DNA from 3 places in the Paenibacillus sp. J22P90 genome. Region 1 is predicted to be linked to each of the others. Evidence: riboswitches for the same ligand, from Rfam matches in the RefSeq annotation. Region 1 holds a riboswitch; each other region holds the start of a gene.
The links. Region 1 has a riboswitch for cyclic di-GMP ahead of AC58UX_RS07190 (hypothetical protein). Riboswitches for the same ligand answer to the same signal wherever they lie in the genome.

Region 1 (3,135 bases):
TCGGCGCGATATGTTTCCTGAATGAAGGTGAGTCCGAGTAACTCCACATAGAAATGCTTAGAAATTTCGTAATTCGAACTAATAATCGCAACATGATGAATTTGCTTTAATTCCATTCTGTGACACCTCCTTACAAAGAAAAACCGCATGCTGGGCTGCACCCATCCTGCGGCTTATCTATCTATTCTAACCTGCTGCTTGCATCGTTTCAACAATTTTACTCAAAATCTCATCCGCCTGCTCATAAGCCACCTGGCATGTTCCTGCAGCCTGATGACCGCCTCCGCCATGTTGAAGCATCAGATCACCAATGTTCGTCTGTGCGGTACGATTAATTATGCTGTGACCGCATGCGAATACGCAGTTTTGTTTATTTCGGCCATCTACGATCCAAATGGATGTGTTTTGCTCCGGATAAAGTGCATAAACCATGAAACGATTGCCTGGATAAATGGTTTCCACATCGCGAAGATCCGTAATAATCACATTACCTTCCACCCGCGTGTACGTTTGCAGCATATCCCGATAGAGCGCGTCCAACTCAAAGTATCGACTAACACGCTCCTTCACGTCCGGAAGCTCCATAATTTCACTAACGGATTTCGTTGCACAATGCTCAACCAGATCCTCCATCAACTGATAGTTGCTGATGCGGTAATCCCGATAACGCCCTAACCCAGTACGAGCATCCATAATAAAAGAAAGCAAATCCCAGCCGCTCGGATTCAAAATATCCTCTTTGCTAAACTGCGCGGAATCCGCTTTGTCTACGCCTTGCATAATATCATCGATATCGCCGAAGGTTTCTTTTCCGCCATAGTAATCATACACAACTCTCGCTGCGCTTGGAGCGATCCGCGTTTCCCCCTTAAATTCGACGGCTTCCCCCATCCGTGTGAGCTCACTGGAGTGATGATCAAACCATAGCCCACACCCCGGTACATAAGGGACATTCGCCAAAATATCGTTCTCAGAGACCTCGATCAGCCCGTCCTGCATATCTTTGGGATGGACAAATTTCATTTCATCCACCATGTTTAATTGTTTGAAGAGCATTGCACATACTAAACCATCGAAATCGGAACGTGTGATCAATCTCATATGCTATGCATCTCCCTCGACATAGTCCCTAAGAACTACTAATTGTAAGTATTATATCAGCTAGTGTCGATTCGTGACAACGAGAAAATCTCTAACTTTTGTGCGAAAAAAAGAGCGATTCACCTAGATAGGTTGAACCGCTCTCAATTTGGATGAAAGACATTGGAAAAGTCTTGTGACGAAGCCTTCGATTTGCGCCATTGGGGGCATTTTCACAGAAAGCTTAACTTCACCTTTCCAGTAAAAAATGAGAATGCTATTGTTTCTTCCGTGAAACATTTCGACATCCCAACAAGCTTCGTTGAGCGCATATTCTTCACGGTTGATCATGAGCTTAGGTCCATCCATCGATGGCACCAAACGCGCAACATGGTTACCGCATAACGATGTTGCCTTCTGTTCCTCATGTAATTGATTGTCCGATTTCATGCCGCTAGGGCCTCCTTAGTGCAAATTGTTCATTTTTTTCGCTATGACAGAGAAAAACCCCCACCGTAGTGAACCGACTAGAGGGGTTCTAAAGTGAATTCCCAATCGTTCGGCGGCTGGCTGGCTGCTTGTCCTGTGCAGGAGAAGTAAAGCCCCTGTAGCTTTGCGTCGCTGGCTTTCGCCAGTTTTGCCTTTGTCGTGAGTACTTGCAAAATCTGTGAAGTTGAGTCTACTAAATCATGACTTCCTATACTTCAAGGATAAGGGATGATGATTTGAAATCGAATAGTGCGGAGGAACTATTTTTACGAAATTCATCAAAAAGTTTGCATTTTCGACGATATTTTCACGTTTTTTTGACGTTTTGTGCCTCTCCAATAGAAAATTGATCCAACCAACGATAAAACTGCAATGATCATAAATAGTGTTTGACCACCGTAGGATACGAGTAAAAAGCCGCCAATCCAAGGTCCCATAAAATGGCCGATGTTCGTTAACGTTTGAGCACCGTAATAGGTTCCACGCATATGCTCAGGCGCCAGCTTATCAATCAGCATGTTAGCCGCAGGATAATTCAAAATTTCACCGAACGTGAAGATCGCCATCGAGACGATGAGCCAAGCTAACGAATGTGACAAAGCGAAGCCGAAATCACCAATCGCAAACATCAAGTTTCCAACGACGATGGCTGTTAAAGGTGAATACTTTTCCGCCCATCTCCCAAGGGGGATCTGCATCGCGATGACGACAATGGCATTGGCGCTCATGAGGATCGCAAACATTTTGACCCCATCTGCAAAATCCCTCTGAAGGTACTGTGACAACGTCACCATAACCTGAGAATAACCGATCGCTCCGATAATGCCACCGATAATGTATAAACGGAAGGTCATATCCTTACGAATAACATCCCACGCCGAGCGGAAAGTAATAATGGATTTCTTTTCGCCTTCGATTTTTTTAATGCCGAACTTAATGAGAAGTGCGTAAAGTGTGATCCCATAGATCAAATAGATAATCCCTGTAAGCAAAAAGGGCAAGGCTCCGTTCATTGTCGCAAAGAATGCGCCCAGTAGAGGACCTACGGCCACACCGACGTTAATCGCCATGTAGCGGAGTGAGAATACTTGCCTCCTTTTGGCCGGCTCCGTTAAATCTGCCATTAGCGCTTGCGATACAGGCTCATAGAATGAGCGGCATAGCCCATTAAGCATATTGAGCAGCATAAACAGGACAGGTAGTTTTACAACACCGAAGCCTAAGAAAACGAACCCCCATCCAAAGAGAGCAGCGAGCATGATCACTCGTCTTCCAAATCGGTCTGACAGCGTGCCGCCAACAAATCCGCCGAACGTTCCGGCTAAAGCGCCCATTCCAATCACGATACCAATGAGTCCGGGGCTCATATCAGAGTGCTTGGCCAAATAAATGGCTAGGAACGGTAAACTCATTGAGGAGGCAGCTCGAGCCATCACAGTACCTAAGATTAGCGTATGTACAATGGGATGATAGGATTGAAGAAAATGACGCATACGATTCATTAGATGTTGACTCCTCTCGCCGACAAATAAATTACCCATGGTTAATAAAAAACACTGAATTCCA
Region 2 (3,135 bases), on a different contig from region 1:
AATCGAGACGTTGAACATCGTCGTATTCATGACAACAATGAATAAGCCTATTGTCCAAACGGGCATTACAATTTTATCGTTCATGTGGATTCATCCTGACTAAAGGCGAGATATGAGTATGATTTTTCTATTATAAACCTACATCGTCTAATAGCCAAAACGAATTAGGGCACTTGCCAATTGACAGGTTGCAAAATAGAACGTACAATTTATTATATATTTAGATAAATATCTAAATAAGGAGGAAACCCATTTGAATGAGGCATTTAAAGCGCTAGCGGACCCAACTCGTCGTGAAATTTTACAGCTGCTGCGAGAAAAGAGTATGAATGCTGGTGATATTGCTGATCATTTTAAGATTAGTAAGCCAAGCATTTCGCACCATTTGAACCTGCTTAAACAGGCGGGACTTGTACTTGATGAACGTCAGGGGCAACATATCATGTATACCTTGCACACCACAGTTGTTGAAGACGTCATCGGATGGATGTTTAACATACTTAACAAAAAAGATGAGGAGGAACAATCATGAAAAAATGGAAGGAGATTTTATTATATGTGGTTAGCCTTTCCCCAGCGATAGGTGGCTTAGTGTTGTACAGTCGTCTTCCGGATACGATGGCGAGCCACTTTGACCTGAATAATGAAGTGAACGGTACGATGAGCAAAGAAATGTCGCTTCTCATGCTGGTGCTGCTGGGTTTGCTGCCGCTATTCATGCGGGTATTGAGAAATGTTGATCCAAAGAAAGCGAATTACGAGAAATTTCCTGCGGCATTTGAGGTGACGCGGTTCGGGGTTAGCATCCTTTTAGCTGTCGTAGGTTGGGCGATCATTTTCTTTAACTTAGGGTATAGCCTTGATTTCCAGAAAATCACCATGATCTTGATAGGCGCGCTGTTTACCGTGATGGGCAATTTTTTAACGCAAGTGAAGCCCAACTATACGTTTGGCATACGGACACCATGGACGCTCGCCAATGAAGAAATTTGGAGAAAAACACATCGTTTGGGCGGTCCGCTGATGATGGTGGGCGGAGTGATTTCGTTTATTGCTGCATTTGTAATGCCCTCAATCGCCATCATCATCTTTATAGCGGCAATACTCATCAGTTCCTTAATACCTGTTCTGTATTCCTATGTGATCTTTACCCGTCTTTCAAAGTAAAAAGGTTATTTATAGACTGCCAGCGATTCGCTGAGTGGTCTTTTTCATTGCGGTCAAAATTTTTGACAATCGACAAAATTTTACAAATATCGCTATGTACACAAATTTGTTTGCTACCTATAATAAGCAATAGGATATGTGACTTAAGTAATGTGACTAAAGTAACAGAGAGTGATTGATGTAAGGTTTTTATTGGAAAAACGAACCTAATAGAAAAGGGCAAATCATTGGAAACAATGAGACGCAAAGCCATGGCCTAACGCATACCTATTTGTATGCTACGGTTGACAGGTTGCCGAGTTTGAAGGGATCATCCTTAATTCGGGGTGGTCTTTTTTTGTGTAACAAATCAACAACCATTTTCTAGGGGGAAGCTTGTCATGAGAGCAAAAAAACGTGTCATGCAATTCATCGTTATCGGAACACTGATCTTGGCTTTACTCGTACATGGCCTATCAAGCTTTACACATGGATCCATGCATCATGACGCACTGACAGCATCTTCTCCCACATCATCGTTCCTGTTTCAATGGTTATTTTGGTTGCCTATTGCCCTTGTTAGTCTCAGTTTCATTGTCTACATGTTCCACAAAGATCATGCTTGGCTGCCATTCCTACATACATTATCACTCACTTTTTGCAGCTTCTCCATTATTGCTGGGGGGCAAGGTATGGTTGAGTACCATTTTTCAATTTTCATGGTGTTGGCCATTCTGATGTATTATGACAACATTAAACTACTCTTGTTCAGCACCGTGTTATTTGCCGCACAGCATCTGTTAGGCTATCTCTTCTTTCCAGAACTGGTATATGGGGCAAAAGTGTATGCGTTTTCAATGGTTACCATTCACTTAGTGTTCGTGATTCTCTTTATTGGAGCAGTCATTTACCAAATCGTCTCAGGCCGAATGGCAACTAAAGCCTTCGAATCCGCTCAAAACGATAAAATGCAGCAAACCGTGAAAGACATCATCGGTCGACTTTTTGATACTTCGCAGGAAGTAAGGATGAATTCCAATGGACTTTCGGTGCAATCCTCCGAATTGAATCGCTTAACATCTGAAGTCGTTCAAACGATGCAAAAAGTTGAGCAAGCGGCAATCCATCAAGAGCAAGGGGTAGAAGTGAGCAGAACGGCTGTAACTGAAATGTTAAAAGATACATCACTCATCGCAGAGAATTCGTCCAATGTATCCGAAATTTCTAACCAAGCCGCGCAGGAAGCGGAAAGAGGGAATCAACTGATCCAATTGGCTGTCCACCAAATGCAATCGATGAATAACACGATACATACGACTGCCGAAAAGGTGAAAGTACTTGGCGAACGCTCGGAAGAAATTAACCAAATCGTTAACTTGATTACAGATATCGCTTCACGTACGAACCTGCTGGCGCTGAATGCTGCCATTGAGGCTGCGCGTGCTGGAGAGCATGGCAAAGGCTTCACCGTCGTAGCCAGTGAAGTCCGGAAGCTTGCCGAGCAGACGAGTTCCTCTGCCAAACAGATCGCTGATCTCATTCAAGATGTGCAATCGAATAATGAGGCATCCATCGCTTCTATGGATCGGGTTATTGTGACCTTCGAGCACGGAAATGACGCTGTTGTTGCAGCAGGGCATGCTTTTGAACATATAGCCAAAGCTGTTCATTCTATTGCCGTACAAATGCGAGATATTAACGGAGCATCCCAGCAGGTTTCCGCAAGCACACAGCAATTCAGCGTGACGATGGAGGAAATTTCGCACCTTTCTACACAGCTGGCGAAGAACGTGAAATCCGTCAGCAAGCGGACTGATCAGCAGGATCAGCTCATTTGCAAAACGTCGCAGTTAGCGGATTTATTAGGTGCGCTAAGTGATAAATTGAATGACATTATGAAGACGACTGAGCAATCATTCTCCCAAACATAGCAGTTACATTTGTTTAACACCATTAACAGTTAAGCTTGGCGTGTCACTTTTCAACGCA
Region 3 (3,135 bases), on a different contig from region 1:
TGTCGCACTCATGATACCCGCACCAATTAAGATGACGTCTGTTTTAGTTTCTCTGTTGCTCATTTTTACCATCCTTATACCCTAAAATTTGCAGAAAGGATGTAGGCGCCACCTGTTTTAGGCGCTACAGCAAGCCAGGGCGCGACCTAGTCATACACCTTTCTGGATCCATGATGAAACTTTCGATTAAAATATTACTTACTATTATAGATAGTTATTAGCGATACGACAAGAACTGCAGCGAAGAAGTCTTACACTCATGGGCAGGAGTTCATGTCCTTGTCATATTATGAGGAGACTTTTAGGGTACAATGGACTAGAGGCAAAGAAACACTCCAATTATTAGCAATAAAAAGTATGCCCAAATTCATTCAAAATAATAGCTAATTGACTCGCGATAGGAGTTAACTTGATTATGAAATCTAAATGGAAAGTCACTACTCTTCTAATTTTCAGTATGCTTTTCTTCATTTGCTTTACTCTAGTGGCTTCCATGATAAAGGGGCAGTGGATTGCAGCTTTTGACAGCACCATCATCTCATGGATTCAAGGGATGGAAATGCCATGGCTAACTTCCGTGATGCATGTGTTTACTTATATAGGTTCGACACCCGCTGTTATTGTCATTTTTCTTTGCAGCCTATTTATTCAATTTAAGTTCCTGCATCACCGCAAAGAAATCATTGTGTTTCTAATTCTGCTCGTTGGCACCGTAGGTTGGAATCAGCTGCTTAAAATCATCTATCAGAGAGAACGCCCTACCCTTCACAGGTTAATTGAAGAGACGGGCTACAGCTTTCCAAGCGGCCATTCCATGGCAGCCTTCGCCTTATACGCTTCACTAGCGTTTCTACTTTGGAGACATGTTCCCTCAAAGCTTGGCAGGACCGTGGTCATTTTGAGCAGCATAAGTATGATTCTTCTCATTGGGATTAGCCGGATCTATCTGGGTGTCCATTATCCAAGTGATGTAATAGGCGCTTATTTCGCTAGTGGATGTTGGTTTACGTTAGTCGTTTGGATCTTTCAGTGGTATATGGAGAATCGATATAACAAAAATAAGTCGAGTTAACAATAAACCTCAGCAAACACGGAATAGCCACTTTCCTAAGTGATTAAGCCGTGTTTTTTACCTATAAAGTAAAAAAATGGGCAGACTTTAACTTTCTTAATTAAATTCGACAAAATCCCGCTTTTATCGCTATATACAGGTATTTTTTACCTACTTTATAATAGTTAAATAGTAGTGGGTTTACTCGGTACTGAGCACAAATGAAGATCAAATCGAAAAGGCAAATCATCGGAAACGGTGAGACGCAAAGCCATGGCCTAACGCATACCAATTGGGATGCTACGGTTGACAGGTTGCCGGATATGAAGGGATGATCCTTTATTTCGGGATGATCCTTTTTTTGATGCCGGGAAAATAGTAGGAGGGCTCTCTGATGCACCATTCGCTAACGGATAGTTATAATTTCGTGCTTGTCCTGCTTTCGTTTGTAATTGCGCTGCTTGCCTCGTATACGGCTTTGAATCTAGCTCGTAAAGTATCTACTTCCGAAGGATGGCATCAGAAGAGCTGGATTATATGCAGTGCGCTCGTGATGGGCATAGGCATATGGTCCATGCATTTCATCGCGATGTTAGCCTTTCATTTGCCCAGTAACGTAACCTATGATATTTCGCTTGTCAGTATCTCCATTCTTGTGGCCGTCGGCGGCGCATTGGTCGGACTTCTCGTCGCCTTTCAAGCGAGCTCCATCCGCTCTAGGTTCCTTATTGGCGGTACCTTCATGGGCTTAGCGATTAGCGGCATGCATTATATCGGGATGGCTGCCTTGCAACATGTAACTATCCAATATAAGATATTACCTCTTACTTTATCTATTGTGATCGCTATATTCGCGTCCATAACGGCGCTTTACTTCTTTTTTAAACGAAACCATCACCGTCTACCCCTTAGCAGCCTTATTATGAGTATCGCGATTACTGCCATGCACTACACGGGGATGACGTCCGCTGTCATGACGTTTCCTGCCGTATCCCATCCGCATAGTGCCAAGGCTGTGAATATGGACTTCTTTGTAGTCGCCATGTATGTGGCCTTCGGAACCTTGCTCATCTTCGCAATCAGTTTTATTAGCTCCCTCTCCGTGGATCGGCGATTGGCTGAACAGATTGCGCTTAAAGCTTCTATTTTAGAATCAGCCATCGATTGTATCTTCATGTTCAAGTCACAGGGCTGGATCATTGAGTTCAATCCGGCAGCAGAAGCAGTATTCGGCTACACGCGCAAAGAAGCGCTGAAACGTACGCTATTCGATCTCCTTTTTCCTTTCGATCAAGATGGACAAGATGCCGCATCGCTATACCAGCTGATGAGTCAAAAAGCCGATTCCTTCATTGGCAGACGCTTTGAAATGACTGCGTACCGAGCAGACCGCAGCACATTTCCGGCTGAAATTATCATAACGAATATCGTCTATGGGGGGAGAACCATTTATACGGCCTACCTCCGGGACTTAACCGAAAAAAGAAAATCGGAAGAACTCATTCATCAATTAGCTTACTTTGATCATTTGACTGGATTGCCTAACCGTAATCAATGTAATGAACTGTTCCAGCATACTTTATCTCACGCACAGCGACACCATGAGACCTTCGGCGTTATGTTTCTAGATATTTATCGATTCAAATGGATTAATGATTCCTTCGGTCATCTGGTTGGCGATCACACCCTGCAAAAATTTGCTGCTTTACTCTCGAGTTGCTTACCTGAGAGTGGGTCCGTCTCTCGACTAAGCGGCGATGAATTTGTCATTCTGCTTCCCCAAGGGAATCCACATTCGATCAGAGAGCACGCCCAGAACATCATCGCATTGTTGGAGATTCCTTTTCATTTGGACATTGGAGATATTTACGTCTCTACGAATATCGGGATTTCCATGTATCCGTATGATGGAGATACGCAGGAGGAGCTGCTCAAACATGCAGACCAGGCCATGTATGCCGCCAAGGATCAGGGACGAAACACTTACCAATTTTTCCAGCATGATATGCGCATGAAAGTTCCTCACAAAATGGTCTTTGAACAATATTTGCAAGGTTAACCGCCTCCAATGATTATTCTCCCCC

Region 2: linked by a shared signal. The riboswitch ahead of AC58UX_RS12220 (methyl-accepting chemotaxis protein) and the one ahead of AC58UX_RS07190 (hypothetical protein) in region 1 are both predicted to bind cyclic di-GMP.
Region 3: linked by a shared signal. The riboswitch ahead of AC58UX_RS28590 (sensor domain-containing diguanylate cyclase) and the one ahead of AC58UX_RS07190 (hypothetical protein) in region 1 are both predicted to bind cyclic di-GMP.

What each region holds. Positions count from the first base shown of each region.
Region 1 is NZ_JCAUAY010000002.1:526,822-529,956, forward strand. It holds gene gloA2 (SMU1112c/YaeR family gloxylase I-like metalloprotein) at 1-116, opposite strand, end outside; gene AC58UX_RS07185 (exopolyphosphatase) at 187-1,101, opposite strand; gene AC58UX_RS07190 (hypothetical protein) at 1,225-1,530, opposite strand; cyclic di-GMP riboswitch class I at 1,639-1,732, opposite strand; gene AC58UX_RS07195 (MDR family MFS transporter) at 1,848-3,071, opposite strand.
Region 2 is NZ_JCAUAY010000003.1:426,075-429,209, reverse strand. It holds gene AC58UX_RS12235 (MFS transporter) at 1-84, opposite strand, end outside; gene AC58UX_RS12230 (autorepressor SdpR family transcription factor) at 254-532, shown strand; gene AC58UX_RS12225 (SdpI family protein) at 529-1,167, shown strand; cyclic di-GMP riboswitch class I at 1,376-1,467, shown strand; gene AC58UX_RS12220 (methyl-accepting chemotaxis protein) at 1,548-3,077, shown strand; gene AC58UX_RS12215 (bile acid:sodium symporter family protein) at 3,081-3,135, opposite strand, start outside.
Region 3 is NZ_JCAUAY010000012.1:75,723-78,857, reverse strand. It holds gene AC58UX_RS28600 (malate:quinone oxidoreductase) at 1-63, opposite strand, end outside; gene AC58UX_RS28595 (phosphatase PAP2 family protein) at 416-1,072, shown strand; cyclic di-GMP riboswitch class I at 1,282-1,373, shown strand; gene AC58UX_RS28590 (sensor domain-containing diguanylate cyclase) at 1,446-3,110, shown strand.